Regions from separate parts of the Bradyrhizobium sp. ORS 111 genome, predicted to be linked through region 3. Evidence: riboswitches for the same ligand, from Rfam matches in the RefSeq annotation. Region 3 holds a riboswitch; each other region holds the start of a gene.
The links. Region 3 has a riboswitch for cobalamin ahead of P6U30_RS03145 (TonB-dependent receptor). Riboswitches for the same ligand answer to the same signal wherever they lie in the genome.

Region 1: it holds a riboswitch for cobalamin, as region 3 does, so the genes downstream of both, P6U30_RS34635 (DUF1636 family protein) here and P6U30_RS03145 (TonB-dependent receptor) in region 3, are expected to answer to the same signal.
Region 2: it holds a riboswitch for cobalamin, as region 3 does, so the genes downstream of both, P6U30_RS34600 (TonB-dependent receptor) here and P6U30_RS03145 (TonB-dependent receptor) in region 3, are expected to answer to the same signal.
Region 4: it holds a riboswitch for cobalamin, as region 3 does, so the genes downstream of both, P6U30_RS28355 (ribonucleoside-diphosphate reductase subunit alpha) here and P6U30_RS03145 (TonB-dependent receptor) in region 3, are expected to answer to the same signal.

Annotation. Positions count from the first base shown of each region.
Region 1 is NZ_CP120701.1:7,492,287-7,498,307, forward strand. It holds gene P6U30_RS34625 (cobyric acid synthase) at 1-325, opposite strand, end outside; gene cobO (cob(I)yrinic acid a,c-diamide adenosyltransferase) at 346-996, opposite strand; cobalamin riboswitch at 1,039-1,249, shown strand; gene P6U30_RS34635 (DUF1636 family protein) at 1,340-1,714, shown strand; gene cobW (cobalamin biosynthesis protein CobW) at 1,711-2,745, shown strand; gene cobN (cobaltochelatase subunit CobN) at 2,745-5,993, shown strand; gene cobG (precorrin-3B synthase) at 5,990-6,021, shown strand, end outside.
Region 2 is NZ_CP120701.1:7,483,825-7,489,845, reverse strand. It holds gene cbiB (adenosylcobinamide-phosphate synthase CbiB) at 1-606, opposite strand, end outside; gene cobU (bifunctional adenosylcobinamide kinase/adenosylcobinamide-phosphate guanylyltransferase) at 734-1,237, shown strand; gene bluB (5,6-dimethylbenzimidazole synthase) at 1,257-1,889, shown strand; cobalamin riboswitch at 2,008-2,206, shown strand; gene P6U30_RS34600 (TonB-dependent receptor) at 2,310-4,577, shown strand; gene P6U30_RS34595 (hypothetical protein) at 4,689-4,883, opposite strand; gene P6U30_RS34590 (YbhB/YbcL family Raf kinase inhibitor-like protein) at 4,964-5,428, opposite strand; gene P6U30_RS34585 (CBS domain-containing protein) at 5,492-5,926, opposite strand.
Region 3 is NZ_CP120701.1:688,380-694,400, reverse strand. It holds gene P6U30_RS03155 (ABC transporter ATP-binding protein) at 1-292, opposite strand, end outside; gene P6U30_RS03150 (FecCD family ABC transporter permease) at 295-1,338, opposite strand; cobalamin riboswitch at 1,450-1,648, shown strand; gene P6U30_RS03145 (TonB-dependent receptor) at 1,760-4,036, shown strand; gene P6U30_RS03140 (hypothetical protein) at 4,147-4,308, shown strand; gene P6U30_RS03135 (hypothetical protein) at 4,467-5,714, opposite strand; gene P6U30_RS03130 (MFS transporter) at 5,886-6,021, shown strand, end outside.
Region 4 is NZ_CP120701.1:6,158,414-6,164,434, forward strand. It holds gene P6U30_RS28345 (hypothetical protein) at 429-767, opposite strand; gene P6U30_RS28350 (ribonucleotide-diphosphate reductase subunit beta) at 968-2,041, opposite strand; gene P6U30_RS28355 (ribonucleoside-diphosphate reductase subunit alpha) at 2,032-3,960, opposite strand; cobalamin riboswitch at 4,063-4,275, opposite strand; partial or broken gene P6U30_RS28360 (IS6 family transposase) at 4,390-5,129, shown strand; gene P6U30_RS28365 (class I SAM-dependent methyltransferase) at 5,336-6,021, opposite strand, start outside.

The DNA of each region.
Region 1 (6,021 bases), 1.2 Mb from region 3:
GCTTTATGGCGGCATATTCCCAGGCACGGGCGGTTGCGACGCGCTTGCCCTGCACGATGATCTGCGCGCCGACATCGCTCTCCGGCTTCAGCAGCACCGGGTTCATGTCGGTATGCGGCTCGACGCCGGCGGCGAGCGCCTGCAGCGCCTGCGCGCGTCCGATCTCGCCGCCGTCAGCGGTGACGGCCGCGTTGTTCGACATGTTCTGCGGCTTGAACGGCAATACACGGAGGCCACGCCGCTTCGCCGCGCGCGCAAGGCCCGCGACGATCAGCGATTTGCCGACGTCCGAGCCCGCTCCCTGGATCATCAATGCGCGCGCCATCGCGTGGTCCAGCTACGCCGTCAGAACTCGACGCCCGGCTGCGCCTTGATGCCGGACCGGAACGGATGCTTCACCAGCGTCATCTCGGTCACGAGATCGGCGATCTCGATCAGTTCCTCCTTGGCATTGCGCCCGGTGAGCACGACATGCGTCATCGGCGGCTTCGAGGTCTTGAGAAAATCGACGACGTCGGCGATCGCCAGATAGTCATAACGCAGCGCGATGTTGATCTCGTCGAGCACGACCATGCGCAAGCTTGGATCGGAGATCAGTTGCTTGGCTTTTTCCCAGCCGGCTTGGGCGGCGGCGATGTCGCGGGCGCGATCCTGCGTTTCCCAGGTGAAGCCTTCGCCCATCGCGTGGAATTGACAGAGGTCGCCGAAGTGTCCGGTCAGCAGGCGGCGTTCACCGGTATCCCAAGCGCCCTTGATGAACTGCACCACCGCGCAGGGAAACCCGTGCGCCACGCAGCGGACGATCATGCCGAAGGCGGAGGACGATTTTCCCTTGCCCGCGCCGGTATGGACGATGATCAGTCCTTTCTCACCGCTCTTGGTCGCCATGATTCGATCGCGAGCGTCTTTCTTTTTAGCCATCTTGGCGGCATGGCGAGCTTCCAGCGCAGCCTCGGAGCCACCGGCTTCGTCCTCGGCGGCATCTCGTTCGGACATCATCTGACGTTCCTTCGGCTTGACAAGTTCCGGGCTTGGACGAATGGTGAGCCCTGCGTTGGTGCCTGTCCTACGACAGGCGAAGAGGGAATGCGATAGGGCTCAAGTCGGCCCGAAGCGCAGCCGCCCCCGCGACCGTGACCGGAGAGATGCCCAAAGCCACTGATTCCAAAAGGAATCGGGAAGGCGGGGATCGAAGGGATAACCCCCTGCTCCGCAAGCCGGGAGACCTGCCAGCGCAGACGTTGAGACCAGCGGACGGGGTGTTCCGCGACGGGGAACGAACCTTTCCATCGAACGGTTCGTCTGCCTCATCGCCTCCCGCTGTCAATCAGGAAGGGCGATGAGCGTTACACTTCATGTCTGCATCACCTGCCGCGCCGGCCAGACGCTCGCGGAAGGCGAGACCACGCCTGGTGCGCGCCTGCATGCCGCGATCCGCGATGCCGGTGTGCCTGACGGCGTCAATCTGATTCCGGTCGAATGCCTGTCGGCGTGCAGCCAGGGCTGCTCGGTCGCGCTCAGCGCGCCGGGACGGTGGTCGTATGTCTATGGCCGCCTGTCCGAAGCCAATGCGACGGATGTGGTCGCCGGTGCGTCCGCCTATGCGGCGGCACCCGACGGCATCGTGCCGTGGCGCAGCCGGCCGGAAATCTTTCGCAAGCAATCACTCGCCCGCATTCCACCCATCGCCGTTGTGCCAGAGGCCGCAGAATGACCACGCTCACCAAGGTGCCCGTCACCGTCGTCACCGGCTTTCTCGGATCGGGCAAGACGACGCTGATCCAGCATCTGATCAGGAATGCCAACGGCAAGAAGCTTGCGGTGCTGGTGAATGAGTTCGGCGGCGAAGGAGTCGACGGGGACATCCTGAAGTCCTGCGCCGACGCCAATTGTCCAAGCGAGAACATCGTCGAGCTCGCTAATGGCTGCATCTGCTGCACAGTCGCCGACGATTTCATCCCGGCGATGGAGCAATTGCTGGCGCGCCGCGTGAAACCCGATCATATCGTGATCGAGACATCGGGGCTCGCGCTGCCTAAGCCGCTGCTGAAGGCGTTCGATTGGCCGGAGATCCGTTCGCGGATTACGGTCGACGGCGTGATCGCACTGGCCGACGCGGAGGCTGTTGCGGCCGGCCGCTTTGCCCCCGACCCGGCCGCGGTCGACGCACAGCGCGCCGCTGACGACAATCTCGACCACGAGACGCCGCTGTCCGAGGTGTTCGAGGATCAGATCGCCTGCGCCGACATCGTGCTGCTGACCAAGGCGGACCTCGCCGGCGCTGACGGCCTCGAGGCCGCGAAGTTGGCGATCGCGGCCGAAATGCCGCGGCAGGTGCCGATGTTGCCGGTCGTCGACGGCGCGGTCGACGCGCGCGTGATCCTGGGTCTCGCGGCCGCCGCCGAAGATGACCTCGCGGCGCGTCCGTCTCACCACGACGGCGAGGACGAGCACGAACACAATGACTTCAACTCCGTGGTGATCGATCTCCCGGAAGTCTCCGATGTCGATGCTCTAGTTGCATCGGTCAAGGGACTGGCGCGCGAGCAGAATGTGCTGCGCGCCAAGGGCTATATCGCGATCCAGGGCAAGCCGATGCGGCTACTGGTGCAATCTGTCGGCGAGCGGGTGCGACATCAGTTCGACATGCCCTGGGGCGCGCGGCCGAGGCAGTCGAAGCTGGTCGTGATCGGCGAACACGGCGAAATCGATGAGGCCGCCATCAAGGCGCGACTTGGTGTCTGATGCACATCGTCTTCCGCGAGAGCCGCGGTCTCGAGGAGACCGCGACACCAAGGGATCTCGGCCAGGCTCCAGCCGAGCTCGTGGTGCTCTCGTTCTCCGACAGCGATCTTGCCGCGTTTGCTTCCGGCTGGCGGCGCGGCCGTCGATCGCTGCCGTCGCTGCGGCTCGCGAATCTGGCCGACCTGCGCCATCCGCTGTCGGTCGACACCTATATCGAGCGGACCTTGTCGCAAGCGCGCGGCATCTTTGTGCGCCTGATCGGCGGCGAACCCTACTGGCCATATGGGCTGGCCGCGCTGCATCGCCTGGCGAAGGAGCGCAACATCGCGCTTGCGGTGCTGCCGGCGGACGGTCGCGATGACCTGCGGCTCGATGAATTCTCCACCCTGCCGGTCTCAACCCTGCGCAGGCTCAAGGTGCTCTGCGACAAAGGCGGCCCGGTCGCGGCGCAGGCCGTGATCGCCCAGCTCGCGCTGGCGTCGGGACTGTATGCCGGACCGGTCGTCGGCGAGATCGACCTTCCGGAGTTCGGCTTCTACGATCCCGGGCTCGGTGCCGCCACGGCGGCGCCGTCACCAGATCACCGGCCACGGGCGCTGGTGACCTTCTATCGTTCCTATCTCGCAGCCGGCGACACGGCACCGGTCGACGCGCTGATCACGGCGTTGCGGCAGAAGGGCTTTGATGCTTACGGCGTGTTCGTCACCTCGCTGAAGGCAGCGGGCGTCGCCGAGTGGATGCGCACCCAGTTCGCGCATTGTCCTCCCGCCGCCATCGTCAATGCGACCGCCTTTTCCGCAATCGGCGACGACGGCACGACGCCGTTTGAGTCCGCGTCCTGCCCGGTGTTCCAGGTCGCGCTGTCGACAGCGCGGCGCGATGATTGGGCCAAGTCGCTTCGCGGTCTTTCTCCCGGCGATCTGGCGATGCACGTGGTGTTGCCGGAGGTCGACGGTCGTCCGTTTGCGGGCGTCGTGAGCTTCAAGTCGCCCGGCGAGCGCGATCCCGATCTCCAGTTTGCGCGTCTTGCGCACCGGCCGGACGACGAGCGTGTCACCGCTGTGGCCGCGCGCGTCGCCGCCTGGCACCGGCTCGCGACCAAGCCGGCGCACGAGAAGCGGCTCGCTGTCGTGCTCTCGAACTATCCCGGCCGTCCCCATCAGATCGCGCATGCGGTCGGGCTCGATGCCCTCGCTTCGGTCGACGTGCTGCTGTCCGATCTCGCAGCCGCGGGCTTCGGCATTGCGACCGTAGGGCCGCTCGGCGCCGTTCTGCTGCGGCAGAAATTGACGTGGAGCGTCGACGACTATCGCGCTGTGCTGTCCTGGCTTCCGCGGCAGCTTCAGGATGACCTCGCGAGCGCCTGGGGCGCGCCGGAGGATGATCCAGATTGCCGCAACGGCGAATTTCACTTCGCCGCAATACAATGCGGCAAGTCCGTCATTGCCGTTCAGCCGGAGCGCGGCAACATCAACCAGCGCGACGCCGACTATCACGATCTCGCGCGCACGCCTCGCCACGCCTATGTCGCGTTCTATCTCTGGCTCAGGCAGCAAGGCATCGACGCCATCGTGCACATGGGTGCGCATGGCACGCTCGAATGGCTGCCGGGCAAATCGGTCGCGCTGTCGCCCTGCTGTTGGCCGGAGGCGTTGATCGGAGACCTGCCGGTGATCTATCCGTTCATCGTCAACGATCCCGGCGAGGCCGCACAAGCTAAGCGGAGGATCGGCGCCGTCACGATCGGCCACCTGCCGCCGCCGCTCACGAACGCCACATTGCCGGAGGGCATGCGCCGGCTCGAACGGCTGCTCGATGAATATTCGACCGCCGACGGCCTCGATCCCGCACGGCGCCAGCGCCTGATTGCTGATATCCGCGAGGAAGCGCGCCTCGCCGGGCTGGAGGACGATCTGGGTCTCGCCGCATCCGTTTCGGCGGCTGAGGCCATTCCGCAGATCGATCGCTTCGTCTGCGATCTCAAGGAAAGCCAGTTCGGCGACGGCCTGCATGTGTTCGGCCAGGGCGCGTGTGGCGAGGCAGAGAAGCGTGCGCTGCGCGATGCGCTCTCCGGCCGCCGCGTTGCGCCGGGACCTTCGGGCTCGCCCTATCGTGGGCGCCGCGACGTGCTGCCGACCGGACGCAATCTGTTTGCCGTGGACCCACGCGCGGTGCCGACGCCGTCGGCGCATGCACAAGGCGTCAGGCTTGCCGAGGAGCTGCTGCGCCGTCACCTGCAGGACCACGGCGACTGGCCGAAAGGGCTCGTCGTCGACCTCTGGGGATCGTCGACCATGCGTACCGCCGGCGAGGATTTTGCGATGGCGCTGCATCTCGCAGGTATCGCGCCGCGCTGGGATCACGGCTCGGGCCGGGTGACGGGCTACGACATCATCGCACCGGCAGAACTGGGCCGCCCGCGCATCGACGTCACGTTGCGCGTGTCGGGGCTGTTCCGCGACGTCTTCTCAGGCCTTGCCCAACTGTTCGAGGCCGCCGCCGGGGCGTTGTCGGACCGCAGCGAGGAAGGCGACGAGAATCCGTATACGCAGCGCGTCTCGCGCGTGTTCGGGCCACGTCCCGGACGATATGGCGTTGGCGCCGGCGCGACACCGGATGTCTACACACCAGAATCGCGCGACGCAGCCGGCGAGGCCTGGCTGTCGGCGTCATCCTGGTCATTTGCGTCCGACGGCGAGATGCGCTCCGACCGCGCCGGCATCGAGGCCCGGCTCGCTGCAGCCGATGCCTTCGTTCATACCCAGGATCTCCCGGAGACCGACCTGCTGCTGGCAGCGGACTATGCCGCGCATGAGGCCGGTGTCGCCGCGGCGGCCGAGCGCCTCGGCGCGAAGGCCCCCTCGCTCTATCACCTCGATGCGACACGGCCGGATCAACCGCACGCCCGCCCGCTCACCGAGGAAATATCGCGCGTGGTGCGTGCGCGCGCCACGAACCCGGCCTGGATCGCGGGCATGATGCGTCATGGCTTTCGCGGCGCGGCTGAAATCACCGCGACGCTCGAACACATGGCGGCCTTCGCCCATCTTGCCGGCGCGGTGCCGCCGCATCTGTTCGATCTCTACTATGATGCGACACTCGGCAACGGCGACGTTCGCGCCTTCATGGCGCGCGAGAACCCGGCAGCGCTGACGGCGATGGAAACGTGCTTCACGCGATTGCATGAGGCTGCACTCTGGAAGACGCGACGCAATTCGATCGCCGCCGCGCTGCGGGAGGTCTCATGAGCGCCGTCGCGATCAAGGGCTGGTGTCC
Region 2 (6,021 bases), 1.2 Mb from region 3:
GGCGGAAGCCCAGCCAAACGCCTCATGCCGCGCGGTACGGTGGCCGATCATGGAATCAAGCGTGTTGATCGCCTTGTAGCCGACAATGCCGGGTAGTCCGAACAGTGCGCCCCAAAACGCGGGCGCGACGATGCCGTCGGACGCATTCTCGGCCAGGCTCTCGATCGTCGCGCGCGCAATGCCGGCATCATCGAGCGTAGCGGCATCGCGTCCGACAATGCGCGAAACCGCCGCGCGTGCGCCCGTGACATCGCCGGACGCAAGCGGATCCGCGACCGCGGCGACATGGTCATGGAGTGAACGCAAGGCAACCAGCGGCCATGCCAGAATTCCGATCAGGACAATGCGGGTCCAGCCTGCGGGGAGCACGATCTGAACAGCCCAGGCGAGCGATGCTGCCAGTGCGATCACCAGAGTTGCCGCCGCGATGCCGGCTGCGCGACGCTGCGCAGGCGAAGCCGACGTCCGGTTCCAGCCGGTATCGACGGCGGTGATCAGCCGGCCGAGCCAGGTCACGGGATGACCGACGCGCGCGAACAGCCAATCCGGCCAGCCGATTAAGGCGTCGACCGCCATCGCCACCGCCATCGCTCCCGCAAAGCTCACGCACGTCTCCCGCCTCGATCTCTCCTGATGCGCAAGACCCCGCGCGAGCGCAAGCCCTCCCGTGATCGATTTCGGCTTTGTCTTTGGCAGCGTTTGGTGATTAGTGCTGGCCCGACAGGAGTTCATGATGGCCGTCATTCTGATAACGGGCGGAGCACGATCGGGAAAGAGCCGACGGGCCGAATCTCGCGCGCGCTCGTTTCCGGGACAGCCCATATATATTGCGACGGCCGAAGCGCTCGATGCGGAGATGGTGGAGCGCATCGCGCGCCACCGCGCGCGGCGAGGCGGCGACTGGATCGAACGGGAAGTGCCGCTCGACCTCGTCGCGGCCCTGGCCGAGACCGACGGCGGCGGGGCAAGGCTGGTCGACTGCCTTACGCTGTGGCTGTCGAACCTGCTTCATGCCGGGCGCGACTGGTCGCAGGACGTTGCACGTCTTGCCGAGGCGCTGCCTCGGCAGCACAGCCCGGTGATCATGGTGACCAACGAGGTGGGTCTCGGCATCGTGCCCGACAATGCGCTAGCGCGCACTTTCCGTGACGGCGCCGGCCTCATGAACCAGACCATTGCCGGCGTCGCAGAAGAGGTGGAGTTCGTGGTGGCAGGCCTGCCGCTGAAGCTTAAATAAAGATCGGATGACGAGCCTGATGGTCTCATTCGACGATACGTTTCGCCGGCAACTGCACGAATTGTTCGTGTGGCGCCGTGACGTGCGGCGCTTTCGAAGAGATCCGCTGCCGGACGGCGCGCTGGAGCGGCTGATCGAGACCGCCTGCCTGTCTCCGTCGGTTGGCCTCAGCCAGCCGTGGCGGTTCGTCATCGTCGAGGACAGGGCGAGGCGCAGCGCGGTGATCGAGGATTTCAAGCTCTGCAATGCCGATGCCCTGCAGTCCTATTCCGGTGAGCGCGCGGCGAAGTATGCCACCCTCAAGCTTTCGGGGCTCGAGGAGGCGCCGGGCCATCTGGCCGTTTTCGCGGACAAAACGAGCAGCATCGGTGCGGGCCTGGGGCGCGCGACGATGCCCGAAACCACCGAATATTCCGTCGTCGCCGCGATCTGCTCGATGTGGCTTGCCGCACGTGCGGAGGGCATTGGGCTCGGCTGGGTGTCGATCCTCGATCCGATCCGCGTTCACGGTATTCTCGACGTACCCGAGAGTTGGAAGTTTATCGGCTATCTCTGCATCGGCTACCCCGAGGCCGAGTGTGACCGGCCGGAGCTCGAGCAGGCCAAATGGGAATCGCGACGAAGTTCGGACGAGTTCACCGTGCGACGCTGATGGTTCGCGTGCCGCACTTTGACTGTTCGTCGCGAAGCCCCACGCCACTACGGGAGTACTCTGGTTTGTCTGGTTTGCAGTGCGCGCGGCCGAATCGTTGACAGTCGTTTCCGAATAAACCTATCTTGATGGCGACGGTTCTCCTTCGGGAGATCAAAAGGGAATGCGGTGCGGGCGTCGGCCCAAGGCCGTAGCTGTCCCCGCAACTGTAAACGGCGAGCCTTTCGTCACTATGCCACTGGGCCGAGCTGCCCGGGAAGGCGTCGACAGGCGATAACCCGTGAGCCAGGAGACCTGCCGTCAGTCGTGGTCACACGCGAGCACATCGGGCGGGGCGTCCTGGTGGGGTCGGCGCATTGCCGTTTGGGCATGCGGTGCCCGCGTTCGCGGTGACGTGCCACGTTAACCGCGAGTCCCTTTATGTCTTCATCTTCCCCCATTGCGCTCGGATGGCGCCTTGGCCTCGTTTGCTCGTTGTCATCGCTGCTGCCGGCCGAAAGCTGGGCGCAGACCGCTCCGTCAACCAGGCTGGATCCGATCCAGATCTCGCCTCCCGAGGCCGCGAAGCCGAAGCGTCCCTCGCGCAACAACACGGCCGCTGTTCGGTCGCGATCGAGGCTCACGACAAATCCGGCAGCCCATGACACGTCGCAGTCCGCTGTGTCGTCCGCATCGGCGTCACCGACGCTCAATGCTACCAAGCCGGAAGCAACTGGCAGCCGCCTCAACCTGACACCGCTGCAAACGCCGGCCAGCGTCGAGGTCATCTCGTCGGAGACCATCGCCGAACGCGGTCAGCACAATGTGATCGACGCCGTCACCCAGGACGGGGCCGGCTTCATCGCAACGCCGGCTCCCGGCAATGGCGGCCTGTCGTTCAGTACCCGTGGCTTCGCCGGCAGCAACTCGGTGATGACGCTGTATGACGGCACGCGCTTCTATGTCGGCTCTGGAACCCTGACCTTCCCATACGACACCTGGTCGACGCAGCGCATCGAGGTGCTGCGCGGCCCGGCCTCGGTCTTGTACGGCGAAGGCGCGATCGGCGGCGTCATCAACGTGATCCCGAAAAAGCCGCTCGCAACGCCTTACAACGACGCCGAGGTCTCGCTTGATAGCAACATGACGCGACGGCTCGCGCTCGACAGCGCCGGGCCGATCAATCCCAATGTATCGTATCGCGTGAATGCCACCGGTAACATGTCGGATGGCTGGGTCGATCGCGACAAGACATCGAATGTGGCGGTCTCCGCGGCAGTGCGGGTGCAGGCGTCCGACAATCTCGCCTTCACGCTTTCCGAGGACTACGGCGACCGTAGCCCGTCGCGCTATTTCGGCACGCCTGTCATCAACGGCGGAATCCTCGATGCGCTACGCTTCAGGAACTACAACGCATCGGACAGCACCATTCGCTATCGGGACAACTGGACCCAATTCAAGACCGAATGGGATGTCGCCGACGGCATCAAGGTCAACAATACGCTCTATTATCTGACCAGCGAGCGGCATTGGCGCGACATCGAGAACTACACCTGGAATCCGGCGACCCAGCTAATCGATCGCTCCAGCTATATCGAGATCTTCCACGACCAGAAGCAGCTCGGCAACCGGATGGATACGACGTTCAGCGGTCATATCTTCGGCTTTGCGAACCAGTTCGTTACGGGATTCGACGTCAACCACATCGACTTCACCCACACCAACAATTCGCCCTACGCCGGCGCATCGTCGGTCAATCCTTACGTCTTCGATCCCGGGTCATTCTTCGCGACGACGTCTCCAACCGCACCGGGCTTCAATGCAATCGTCAACCAATACGCGCTGTTTGCCGAGGACCGGCTTTCGCTGACCGACCAACTGTCGTTCGTCACCGGTGTCAGGTATGACCGCCCCGAGGTCGATCGTACCGACTATCGCGTGCCGTCGAACAGCTTCGACGTCACGCTGTCGGGCACCAGCTGGCGCGCCGGCCTCGTCTATGAGCCGGTCAAGAACCTCGCCTTCTACGGCCAATATGCCGTTGGCGTCGATCCGGTCACCAATCTGATTTCACTTTCGACCACGCAAAAGACCTTCCAGCTCGCCACGGGCAAGCAGACCGAGATCGGGGTCAAGCAGTCGTTCTGGGGCGGCCGCGGCGAGTGGACTCTGGCGGCCTATGAGATCATCAAGACCGGGCTGACCATTCCTGATCCCAGCAATCCCACCGGCGGCCTGGCGCTTCAGATCGGCCAGCAATCATCCCGCGGAGTCGAGGGATCGATCGGGCTCGCGCTGAATGACGGCTGGCGCATCGACGCCAATCTCGCCGTGCTGCGCGCCCGGTATGACAACAACAGCCAGGTCGTCGGCGGCAAGATCGTCAGCTATGACGGCAATGTGCCGGTCAACGTTCCGCAGCAGGTCTCCAACATCTGGCTGACCTGGGACTTCGCGCCCAACTGGTCGGTTTATGGCGGGGTGCAGATCGTCGGCCAGATGTATTCCGATCTTGCCAACACCCAGGCGAGGCCAGGCTACAACGTGGTCAACGGCGGTGTCAGGTGGAAGCCGGATGACCGCACCACGGTCGCGTTCCGCGTCTACAACCTGCTCGACAAGGTCTACGCGGTGACTTCGAACGGTACGGGGCAGTGGCTGCTGGGCATGCCGCGTACGGCGGAACTGTCCATCAACGTGAAGTTCTGATCGTGAGGAGCGCACCGATCCACCGGCCCGCGTAGGCAAGGGGGCCGGATGGAAGGCATGTGGCCTCGCGGGGTTTCGCGGCCATCCGACGAACGAAGATGGTCCGCGGGGTCATTCGATCCCGGTCCGTAAGAGCGCCCGCGCAATATCGAGCTCGCTAATCGCTTCGCGCAGGAATCTGCGCGCCGCGGGCTTGTCGCCATTTGCACAGGCCACGCATAGCTCCCTCAGATAGCCGTTCGCCACCTCTGCATGCAGGACCAAGTCCGCAGCCTCTTCAAAGCTCTGCTCACGTTTTGCTTTCATAACCCCACTCCAGCGCACCAGGCCTGCTGGCAATGCTGAGCTGGTGGATGCGTTGCAGGGTAGGCGGCTAGATGGGTTCATCAGCGGCTGTACGTTCCGACCAGATCAGCTTCAGCGAGCCTGTGTTTTTCGGCGGCTTTCCAGATGTCCTCGACGGACATTTTGGGGGCTCGTGACAACGCGTCAACGTCTAGCGCCGCAAGCTTGAAATGGTAGTGATGTGTTCCATGTCCCTTGGGCGGCGCGGGGCCGCAGTAACGCGGTTCGCCGAAATCGTTGACGCCCTTGCCCAGTTTCTCCGTTTTCGCGCCGCGGCCAACCCTCTCGGGCAACATCGCTCTTTCGCCCATAATGTTGTACAATCCCCAATGGCGGAAGGTGCCGGACGGCGCATCGGGATCCTCGACAATCAGCACAAAGCTCTTGGTTTCCGCCGGCGCGTCGGACCACTCCAGCGGCGGAGAGACGTTTTCGCCATCCGCAGTATATTTTGCCGGAATCTGACCGCCGTCAGCGAACGCAGGACTTGTCAAGCTGAACGTCATGACCGTCTCCTTCTCCAGTGGTCAATGGGATTGCCGTCGCTCACGGCTTTGCAGCCGCTAATCCTAGATGTGACGACGTTCCTTGTCGGTCGGCTCGGAGACACCCTGCAGGGCGCCTTGCGCCGAGCGCGCCTCAGACCGGCCGAGATCGGCAAGCGCGATCACCCCGACCAGCCGCTTGTCGTGATTGAGTACCGGCAATCGCCGGACTTGATGCTTGGCCATGATCTGCGCCGCCGCTTCTGCATCGTCATCTTCAAAGCAGTACCCGACGCCCTCTGACATCACGTCACGAACCGACGTGTTTCCCGGCGCGCGGCCATCCGCGACCGCCCGCACGGCGATGTCGCGATCCGTAACCATGCCGATCAATCGGTCGTTCTCGCCGACGGGCAAGCAACCAATATTTCCGGCGCGCATTTTGCGGGCAACGTCGCGGATCGTCATGTTCGGGTCAGCAATTGCTACCTTCTGCTGCATGATTTGCTTCACCTGCATAGGCGTCCTCCTCAAGCCTGCATCGATTGCCAGTCAACGTCCCGCGCGGCGTTGGGTTTCCCTTCACGCCGATCATCGCGTCGAAGTGCGTCAGG
Region 3 (6,021 bases):
CGAGCGCGACGATGTCGCGGGCCGGCAGCGGCCAGTGCACCATGTGCCCCTGCGGCAGATAGGCAAAGCGTTTGGCGCGTTCGCGCAACGACAGCGACGACAGCACATCGCCGCCGATCCTGATGTCACCGCGGGAGGGGATCAGCCCGGCCAGCGCACGCAGCAGCGTGGTCTTGCCTGCGCCGTTCGGACCAACCAGCGCAACCAGATGCCCTGATGCAAGCTGCAGCGAGATGTCGTGCAGCACATTCCGACTGCCCAGCGACGCGTCGAGGTTGGTTGTGGACAGCATCGTCACGCCACGCCTCCGCCGAGCGCGCGGCGTTCGCGCATGATCAGATAGAGAAAGAATGGCACGCCGGTGATCGAGGTCAGCACGCCGACCTTGATGTCGGAGGTCGAGGGGATGACGCGCACCGCGACATCGGCCGCCAGCAGCAGCGCCGAGCCGGTGAGCGCGCTCGGCACCAGCAGCCGCGCCGGATCGTGGCCGATTACCGGCCGCATCAGATGCGGCGCGACCAGGCCGATGAAGCCGATCGTGCCTGTCACGGCGACCGCCCCGCCGACACCGAGCGCAACGCCCGAGATGACGAACAGCCGCAACCGCCCGACATCGACCCCGAGGCTCTGTGCGGCCTCCTCGCCGAGTGTCAGCGCGCGGAAGCTGCTTGCCTGGCTGAGCAGGATGACGGTGCCGGCGATAATGAAGGGCAGCGCAATCGTCACATGCTGGAAGCTGCGGTCCTCGAGCGAGCCGAGCAGCCAGAACGCGATCTCCAGCGCCACGAAGGGGTTGCTGGAGAGATTCATCACCAGCGCCGTTGCAGCGCCTGCGAAACTGGAGATCGCAAGCCCCGACAGGATCAGGATCAACAGCCCCGCATTGCGCCCGGCGATCGCAAGCAGGGCGAACACGGAGCCGAACGCCGCGATGATCGCCGCGACCGGCAGCGCGAACGAGCGTACATCGGCCAGCCCGAGCGCGATCACCAGCACCGCACCGAACGCGGCGGCCTGCGGCGCGCCGAACAACGACGGCGAGGCCAGCGGATTGCGCAACAGCCCCTGCAGCGCCGCACCCGACAATCCCAAAATGCCGCCGATCGCAAACGCCAGGATGGTTCGCGGCAGGCGAATCTCGCGCACGATCACCTGCGCCACGTCGGTGCCGCCGCCGAACAGCGCCGCGATCACCCTGAGCGGTGACAGCCGCACCGGCCCGATGCCGAGCGAGATCAGCACGAGCAAGACCACGAGCGCCGTGAGCGCTATGGTCGCACCCAGGCGGCGCCGCGCTGCGACCTCGGCCGCCAAGGCGAAATCCTGCACACTCATCGGATCATGCTCTTACAGCGATCGCCGTGGCAGACAAGCGACACTCGGTGAAAACCATACCCGTCCGGCCGCTGCCCTGGTTCCGCCGGGATTGACTTTGGTCGCCGACCGAACCCTAGTGACCATGACGGTTCTTTCATGAGATGAAAAGGGAATGCGGTACGGGGAAACTGCCCCAACGCCGCGGCTGCCCCCGCAACTGTAGGCGGTGAATCCTTCGTCACAGGCCACTGGGACTCTCGGTCCTGGGAAGGCGACGAAGGGTAACGACCCGCGAGCCAGGAGACCTGCCGTCAGCCGTGGTCACACGCGACGATGTCGGTCGGGGAGTACAGACATTGGCTTCACCCGAAGTGCCGTCGCGCAAGGGGTGAGACTGGGTTCGCGGTGACGTGCCACTGACGTTACCGAAGTCTCGCCCATGTTGTCCCTTGCTTCAATCCGACTGCGCCGCGCGCTGCTGCTCGCGTCCGCAATATCGGCGCCATCGCTCTGTGCTTCGGCCGCGCAGGCTCAGCAGTCGCCTGCTGCGGAGGTGCTTCCGCCCATCGAGGTCACCAAGCCCGGTGACCAGAACGTCACCCGCGCCAAGCCGGGCAGTGTCGACGAGTCCCACGCACCGCGCCGCCCGGCCCCGGGCAACACGCAGAGCAACAGCACCGGGTCCGGGACCGGATCGAATGCCCCATCGGTCGGAACCGCGACCGGCGGGACCGCCGGCGGCGGGCATCAGTTCGCGGGCATCGTCGGCGCATCGTCGACGGTGATCACGGCCGATGACATCGCGCATTCGCCGGTGCAGACGCTGCCCGAAATCCTCGCGCAGGTGCCGGGCGTGCAGTTGGAATCTCTCTATGGCGGCGTGAACGGCGCCAAGACCTCGGTCGACCTGCGCGGCTTCGGCGCATTCGCCTCCAACAATACGCTGTTCCTGCTCAACGGCCGCCGCCTCAACGACATCGACAAGGCCGGCTTCGACCTCACCACCATCCCGATCGATTCGATCGAGCGCATCGAGATCACGCGCGGCAACAGCGGCGCCGTGCTCTATGGCGACAACGCAGTCGGCGGCGTCGTCAATATCGTCACCAAGACCGGCGTCGGCGGACCGCCGGTTTCCGTGAAGTCTGAAACCGGCTTCGGCTCGTTCAACCAACGCATGGCCGCGGTCTCCGCCGCGGTGAATTCGGGGCCGTGGTCGACGTCGTTCTACGGCAACGGCATCAAGTCCGACGGCTATCGCGTCAACAATGCGCTCGACCAGCGCAACGGTGTCGGCAACATCAGCTACACCACGCCGGACCTCACCGCGTTCCTGACCGTCACCGGGAGCGACCAGAAGCTCGGCCTTCCCGGTGGCCGGATCGTGGACCCGTCGATCGGTGTCAATGAGCTGCTGACCGATCGCAGGGGCGCGGCTACCCCATACGATTATGCCACTCAACAGACCGCGAGCGTCACCACCGGCTTCACCAAGACCCTGATGAACGGCGTTGACCTGATCATCGACGGCGGCTGGCGGCAGCGGGACACGCAGAGCGGCTTCTTCGGCACGGTGCCGACCCCAAGCTTTGCCTCGACCTACAATGACGCTGCGCTGCAAACGTGGTCGATCACGCCACGCCTCAACATCAAGAGCGCGATGCTCGGGCTGCCGTCCACGATCCTGACCGGGATCGACTACTATGATTCGACATTCCGGGAAGCGCGCAGCCAGTTCCAGGGGTATGCGCCGATCCACACCTACGACATCTCACAGCAGACACTTGCCGGCTACTGGCAGCACACCATCGGCCTGCTGCCGACGACTGATTTCTCCTATGGGGCGCGCATCCAGAAGACCGCCGTGAACGCAACCGACCGCTACGATCCCACGGCGCCGGGCACATTCCCCGGCTCTGACATCCAGGCTTCCCCGCTCAACAGCAACGAAACGCAATATGCGTTGCATGCCGGCGTCGAACATCGCTTCACCGACGTCTTCTCGGTATTTGGCCGTGCTGCGCGCGCGTTCCGCACGCCCGATGTCGATGAACGCGTCGCCTCGGGCCCATCATTCGATCCGCTGACGTTCGCGCCAATCCCGCAGAGCTTCCAGCTCAAGACCCAGACCTCGCAAGACGTCGAGGGCGGCGTCCGGATCAGGACCAACCGCTTCCAGGTGCAGACAAGCGTCTACCTGATGGATCTCGACAACGAGATTCACTTCAACCCAGTGCTATTCTACAACGTCAATCTCGATCCGACCCGCCGCTACGGCAGCGAGACCAATGCCTCGCTGCGCGTCAGCGACACCGTGACGCTGCGCGGCGGCATGGCCTACACCCGCGCCGTCTTCCGCGAAGGCATCTGGGCCGGCAACGATGTGCCACTGGTCTCCCGCTATACCGGCAATGTCGGCGTCACCTGGAACATCTGGCAGAACTACCTCGTGTTCGACGCTACGCTCCGCGCCTGGAGCTCGCGCATCATGGACAACGACCAGGCCAACAGCCAGAGCCGCATTCCCGGCAATGCGACGGCCGATATCAAGCTCAGCGGACAATACGACCGCTTCTTCTGGTCGGTCGCCGTGAACAACCTATTCAACGCGCTTTACTACGACTACGCCATCGCGAGCTCGTTCACCGCGGACCGCTTCTCGGCCTATCCGCTGCCGGGCCGGACCTACATGGTGCGGGCCGGAGCGACGTTCTGACCTGCTCCGGCGCGGCGGGGCCCTCCGTCCGGTTGCGTCCTCTCCTCGCATTTCAAGCGCCTGCCAACTGGGGTAGAATTTCCGGTGACCATCGATTGCGGAGGACATGCATGGGCAAAGCGGGAAAGAAGGGCAAGGCACCCACCAAGGCCAGCGAGCCGCCCAAAAAGCCTCCGCCGTCCCCATCGCAGCAGGATGACGAATATTACGAGGATGGCGACATCGCCACGCCGAAGCTCGACCGCTACGGCAATGATGACGAGCCGTTGTAGGACGGTCCACGTCGATCCAGACGTCGTCCTGGCGAGGGCCGGGACCCATAACCACCACTGTCAATCGTTGATAAAGGCTGTGGCCCCCATCTGGCTAGATCAATAGGCATCGGTGGTTATGGGTCCCGGGTCGCGCTTCGCTTGCCCGGGACGACGACTTAGCAAAACCCCTCACTCTCGATCATTCGGATGCTCGCCGCGTCGAGCAGATGCGCGCCGAAGCCGCCGCGCGCCAGCGACGATGCGAACTGCGGCGAGACCAGCAGCAGCGCAGCCGTCATCGCCAGCGGCACGGCGCCGGGCCAATCGAGTCGCATCGGCGTCAGCTCCTCGGTGCTGCCCTGATAGGGGTCCTTGCCCGCGGCGATGCGGCCGCATTCCCTGATGACGTCGCGTCGCGTGCCGTCGCGTGAGGCGCTGCCGAGCAGCGCCTGCAGCGCAAGATGGGTCCGCACGCCGGCCCGGCTCTCGGCAAGCGGCGCCGGCGTCTCGCCGAGCGACAGGCGCAGCAGCAGCTCGACCAGATCGGTACCGGCGCAATACGCATTCATCGGCTCGACCAGCCGCGGATTGCAGTCGATCAGAAGCGGAGTGGCGCTGTCGAGCGGCATGATGACATCGACCGACAGCGCGCCGTGCCAATTGAGATGCGCGCCGATCGCCTCAAGATAGCCGCGGATCGCCGGCCGGCTGACGCTCTCCTTGACCGCCTCGCCACCGCCGACACCGGCACTGACCTGCCGATAGGCATGGAAGCCGAGCAGCTCGCCGCGGCAAAACACCGACTGCGCCTTCTCGGTGGTACCAGTGATGAGGTCCTGCACCAATAGTTCGCCACCAATGTCCCCGCTTGCTTGGAGATCGTAGAGCGCAAGATTGAGATCGCCCACATCACGCACGATCCAGACGCCGCGGCTCGCGGTGCCGATCGATGTCTTGACCACGGACGGAAACCGCGTCGCCTCGCGCAGTTCGTCGAGCGAGGCCACGATCCGGGTCGGCGGCTGCGGCAGGCCGAGCCGATCGAGCAGCCGGCTGAAACCCGCCTTGCTGTGCACCGCGCGGTAGCTGGAGAAGTCCGGCAGCGCGAACCCAACGCGCGGCTTTAGTCGGGCCTCGGCCCGCGTGAACAGGAAGCCCTGCTCATGGGTCGGCAGCAGCACGTCGAAATGCTGCGATGCCAACAAACCCTCGACGAAGCGCAGGAAACCGGCCGGATCGGTGCGCAGGCCGGGACAGTGATGGAATTTGCGGACAAAGCGGGAGTAGCGCGCCAGGCACCAGCGCGAGGGGTCGCAGACCTCGACGTGATGGCCGGCCGCGCCCAGGATTGTGACCGCCTCACGGCCAGAGGTGCTGGACCCCTCTGACACGAGCACCCGGAGCGGCTTTCTGGCGTCGATCATGTCCGATCATCGCCGTACCGCCGCACTTTGTCGCCACCTTTAATGCCGCATGTGTCGATCCGGCGCCCGCTCCCGAGGGCAGCCATGCAGCCGCGTTCATGGACAATTATCGGTCAATGTCTATTTTCAGCACGCCCTGCCGGGCAGTCACACAATGGGATTTTCTTTGAGATGGTCGACGTTCTGGCCGCACCGCAGCAAGCGAAAGCCGATAGCGCGCTCCGCACGCTGACGGGCATCTCGGTCGCCCACTGGGTCAGCCATTTCCATATCTTCGTGCTGCCGATGCTGTTTCCGTTCCTGAAGG
Region 4 (6,021 bases), 2.6 Mb from region 3:
ATTCGTCTCGCGAACGCTCACCTGCCCGAATTTCTCTTCGGACTTTTGATCCAACGCTCACGACCACACCTTTTGAGCGCAGCCGCTTGGACTGGTTTGGGGCCCGCGCCTGAACGCCGATCCCGGAGGGCCCACCCCCATCTTTTCGCGCAGCTTACGCACATGGCTAGGCGTTCATCTCGAACTCTCCTTTTCTATGCTGCTGCAGCACACGCTCAATGGCTGGCCTATACGCTCCCCCACCGACGCTTCGCCGACGTCCTCACGGACGCCTGCGCACGGATCAGGGGCGACGTGGATTGCTACTCCTTCATCGCAGTGGACTTTCACCACATACTCCTTGCCGGTTTCTCCCGGCGCACTCACTCACGTTACGGCCCGCTGGATTGCTCGGCCGCCCAAGACGACCTTCGTCGTGAGGCTTCCGTCTATCCGATTGCTCGTCCAAACCGCTCGTCAGCTACCAGATCAATCGACAATTCTCTGGGTGGATCTTTCTCAGCTGGCAATACGCGCCGTCGGGGCGCACCAAACGGCTTTACATAGGCGGGCGTAATTAGTCGAACTTCGTGGCCAAGCTGGGCGCGCTGACGGCCCCAGTGATGCGCTCCACCACATGCCTCCAGCGCTATCGTGCAACTCGGCTGGGCCGCGAAGAAATCCAGCAGCTTTCCTCGGCTAATCCGCATGCTGAACGCGCTCATCCGCTCCGTGGGCGTAAAAACGTGCTTGGCGATATCCAGACCGATTATGATAACCTCTGACACGGACGCCTCCCCTTAAGTGGAGCTCAACACCTCCGCTTTGGCACATCGATGCCGTCTGCGGCGCCCACTCCATCATAATTTCGAGCGGCGTCGATCATGCCGCTTGGTGTCCGCTGTACCCCAGAGAGCAGCAGCAGAGCGGACTTCCGCGAACGTCCGAGATGCACACGAGCTGACGCACCAACCGCTGCTCGGGTTGCCTATATACGGCCGAAAACCGCCCACACCCCATCTTCGCCGTCCCAGCTGCCGCGGCTCGCCGCCTTGGAGTACTCCGTGGCACGCTGCTCGAAGAAATTGGCGTGCTCGACGCCATTGAGAATCTCGACGAGCCACGGCAGCGGATGCGCCTTGAGCTGGGTGAATCCGCCCTCCTTGGCCTCAAAGAAGCCGAAGACCGGGGCAATCCGGAGCTGGCTAAGTCGCCAGTCAGCCACATAGCGGACGTAGGCGTGGATCTGCTCAGGCAGCATGCCCTCGATCTTGCCGAGGCCGAAGGCGAGATCGACGAAGTTCTCCTCCAGCTTCACCATGGTCTTTGCGACGTCGACGATGTCATCGCGGACGGAGCGCGTCACCGCGCCGGTTTCACTGTGCCATTCGTGAAATAGCTTGATGATGCCCTCGCAGTGGAGACTCTCGTCGCGCACTGACCAGCTTACGATTTGTCCCATGCCATTCATCTTGTTATGACGCGGGAAGTTGAGCAGCATGGCGAAGCTCGCGAACAACGCCATGCCTTCGGTGAAGGCGCCGAACATCGCCAGGGTGCGGGCGACATCAGCCACGGTGTCGACGCCGAACTCGTGCATGTATTCCGCCTTGGCGCGCATCTCCGCATAGCCGCGGAACGCCTCGAACTCGGTCTTTGGCATGCCGAGCGTCTTGAGCAGAAGCGCATAGGCGTCGATGTGGACCGTCTCCATGTTGGTGAAGGCGGCCATCATCATCTGGACGGTGAGTGGCTGGAAGATCGGGATGTAGCGCTTGAGATAGTTGTCGCCGACCTCGATGTCCGACTGAGTGAAGAAACGGAAGATCTGGGTGAGCAGCGCGCGCTCGTTGGCCGTGACGCGGTCCGACGCCCAGTCCTTGAGGTCGGCGCCGAGCGGCACCTCCTCGCCCATCCAGTGGGTCTGCTGCTGGCGCTTCCAGAACTCGTAAGCCCAGGCGTAGCGATCGACGTCATAGCTGCCGGTCGAGTCAAGCAGGCCGACCCGCCCCTTGCCGATCAGCGTGCGCGGATCGACGGACGAGAGATCGATCACTGACATGCGAGGCACTCCTCATAGTCGGTGCGCTGCGGCGGTGCAACCTTGTCGCCGTCGGCGATCTTGCCGGCGAACGCCGCGCGCGAGATCGATTTTGAGCGGCAGTAATAGAGGCTCTTCACCCCGCGCTCCCATGCCGTCCAGTGCAGCATGTGGAGGTCCCACTTATCGACGTCGGCCGGCAGATAGAGGTTGATCGACTGGCTCTGGCAGATGAACGCGGCACGGTCGGCGGCAAGCTCGACGATCCAGCGCTGATCGATCTCGAAGGCGGTGCGAAAGATCGCTTTCTCGTGCTCCGACAGGATGTCGAGATGGGCGACCGAACCCTCGTGCGCGATGATCGACTGCCAGGTCGCCGAGGTATCGGCGCCCTTGGCGGTCAGCACCTTGGCGAGATGCGGATTACGCACCGAGATGGCGCCCGACAACGTCTTGTGGGTGTAGATGTTGGCCGGGATCGGCTCGATGCAGGCGCTGGTGCCGCCGCAGATGATGCTGATCGAGGCGGTCGGCGCGATCGCGATCTTGTGGCTGAAGCGCGCCATCACGCCGCGTTCCATGGCATCCGGGCACGGGCCACGCTCACGAGCGAGCGCCACGGACGCCGCGTCGGCATCGCGACGGATTTTTCGGAACATGTTCAGATTGAACGACTTGGCCAAGACACTCTCCATCGGAATGCCCTTGGCCTGGAGAAACGAGTGGAAGCCCATGACGCCGAGGCCGACTGAGCGCTCGCGCAGGGCGGCGTAGCGGGCACGCTTCATGCCGCCCGGTGCCACCGTGATGAAGCGGGTGAGCACGTTATCGAGGAAGCGCATGACGTCCTCGATGAAGCCGGGCTCCTCATTCCACTGGTCCCAGGTCTCGAGGTTGAGCGACGACAGGCAGCACACCGCGGTGCGCTCCTCGTCGCGATGATCGATACCGGTCGGCAGCGTAATCTCGCTGCATAGGTTGGAGGTCGAGACCTTGAGGCCGAGCTCGCGCTGGTGCTTGGGGAGCGCGCGGTTCACGGTGTCGATGAACAAGAGATAAGGCTCGCCGGTCTGCAGCCGGTTCTCAAGGATGCGTTGCCACAGCTGGCGGGCGTCGATCTCGCGGATGACCTCGTTAGTCTTCGGGCTCCGCAGAGCGAACGCGGTGCCGGCGCCTACGGCACGCATGAACTCGTCGGTGACGTTGATGCCGTGATGGAGGTTAAGGCTCTTGCGGTTGAAGTCGCCGGACGCCTTGCGGATCTCGAGGAACTCCTCGATCTCGGGATGGTGGATATCGAGATAGACCGCCGCCGAGCCGCGCCGCAACGAGCCCTGGCTGATCGCCAGCGTCAGGCCGTCCATGACGTGGATGAAGGGGATGATGCCTGAGGTGACGCCGCCCTTCACCTTCTCGCCGATCGAGCGAACATTGCCCCAGTAGGTGCCGATGCCGCCACCGTTGGAGGCAAGCCAGACATTCTCGTTCCAGGTGCCGACGATGCCTTCGAGCGAGTCCGACACCGAATTAAGGAAGCACGAAATAGGCAGGCCACGCGTGCTGCCGCCATTCGAGAGCACTGGCGTCGCCGGCATGAACCACAGCCGGGACATTGCATCATAAAGACGCTGAGCATGGGCAACATCGTCCGCAAACGCGCACGATACCCGCGCAAACATGTCTTGGATGCCTTCGCCGGGGAGCAGATAACGGTCGGTCAGGGTCAGCTTGCCGAACGATGTCAGGAGATTGTCGCGCGACCGATCAAGGGCGAGGTCAGACGGCTTTGGAGACGCCGCAAGGGGCCGAGGCAGCGGAGCCAGCGATGGAGGCGGAACAGACAGCTGAAGCGCGGCAGGCTTTGCCTGCGCTCGCGGCGGCCGCACACTGGACAGTGCAAGGAGATGACCCTGCTGATCGAAATCGTAAGACGGCGACATCGGCAACCCCGCGATGTTTGGCGCTGGGGGCCGCGGACGACTTGCAAGGAGACCGGGCAAATGTCCCCGGCTGCAAGCGACCTACCGGGGCACCCCGCCCGAGGACGTTCGTTCTGTCGCGGCAGGTCTCCTGGCTCGCGGGTCGCTGCGGCTGTCGGCCTTCCCGGCGCTGTCGCCAGTGACCATGATGACAACCGCTCGTCGCTTACAGTTGCGGGGGCAGCCTCGGAATAGCCATTGCCGGCGCACCGGGTTCCCTCTTAGCTTCCATCCTACGAGATATAGGAATGAAAGACCGTGACAGGTCTACATATAGGCGCGACTCGCCGAGGTTCGTCAAGCCTTGTGCTGAGGGAGATCAAGATTCAGAAGGCAAAAGGGCACCGTCAAGTTAACGAATTGGAGCGGCCGAGGCGGTAAACAACCGGCATGCCAACCGTCCGGGACCCCTCTTTATCGCCGCCATTGCTTCCCATCGGAAGCGATCAGGCTATGCCGTTTGGTCGTATTAGCTTGCGCATGGTCGAGGAAATGCTGGCGGCGTGTGGCATTGGCGTGACCTATGAAACCGTGGGCCAGTGGGGAAGGAAATTCGGCAAAGCGTTCTCCGATCGGATTCGCCAGCGCGCTCCCGCTCGCGGCGGCAAATGGCATCTGGACGAAATCGTTATCTCGCTCGCGGGCGAACAACATTGGCTCTGGCGCGCTGTCGACCAGAATGGCTTCGTCTCGACGCCTTTCCAGCGCTGAAGAGACTCGCGCGCCGCGCAGCAGTTCATGAAGAAGCTCTTGAAATCCGCCGGCACGCCGCCGCGCGTGATGATCACGGACAAGCTCCGTTCGTACGGCGCTGCGAGGGGGAAGCTGGGCTTTCACGTCGAACATCGTCAGCACAAAGCTCCCAACAATCGGGCCGAGAATTCTCATCAGGCCGACGTGGCGACGCGAGCGGATCATGAAGCGTTTCAAATCGTCCCGCCAAGCTCAACGGTTTCTGTCAGTTCACGATCAGGTCGCGAAGCTTTTCAACATCCCCTATCCCGGAGCCGTCGCTGCCGACTTCCGTCGTGCTTCGCGCGAGCGAGCCTTTGCGACTTGGCGCGAGATCTCCACGACAAGCGCTATCGCCGAATCTCGAACCTCTGAGAATCCCCTTCTTCGGCTCCGCGTCGATTAAGTTGACGATGCCCAGCCTCGATCTCGACATATGGCACGGAAACAGATGGATTCGAAATCGGCAAAGCTGTCATGAGCACGGCTTCTCTCTAGCCTGCCGACCGGACCGAACGTAACCATGCAGGGAGCGAGGGCGTGATCCACTTAGGTGCACAGATCCCTGGATCACACCCACGGCTATCTTCGGAAAGCGAACCTGTCACGGCTCCAGCGCGACCTGCAAGCCCTTGCTGCCCTCAACATGAACATAACGGGGCCCGATCGGCCGACCCCTGCCGCTGGCGACGGTGACAATGTCTTCCAGAGGCATGGCGCGCGCATCCGCCTCAGGGCGGGACAAGATCAGATCGGCGTGAAACAGCCCTTCTGATTCAAGACCGGTAGCATCGACGCCAAGAGCCGCCAAGCTGGCCAAACAACTTTCAAACTCGTCAGCATCGCGAAAGCGACGCTGGATAAACGTCGCGCCCGCAAGACGTTCTGTCACAAGGCCACGCCTCGCGAACGTCGTGGCCAAGGAATCAAATGGGAACATTCGTAGGACGAAGGAGATGATCCAAAGACGCTGATCTGTCGCATCGAGAATTTTGCTGAACGTTTTCTCGGTAACGTAGCCGATGCAACCCGTCGACATGATAACATCCGTGGAGCGGATAATGCGCGCGCTGTCCGTCGATAGCGCCTCCTTTTCAAGGTCAGCGACAATGCCCTGCTCCAGGAGACCAACATCCGTTGCATAGCTGATCGCCGGTGCCGACATATCGAGGCCGATAAACCGCGCCAAACCGACATCAGGCCAAGCTGCATAAAAATTTCGATCGAGATGCACCAGTGTCTCAGAACTGATCGCCCTCATCTCGCGCCGGGCGTAGCGGTGACGCAAGC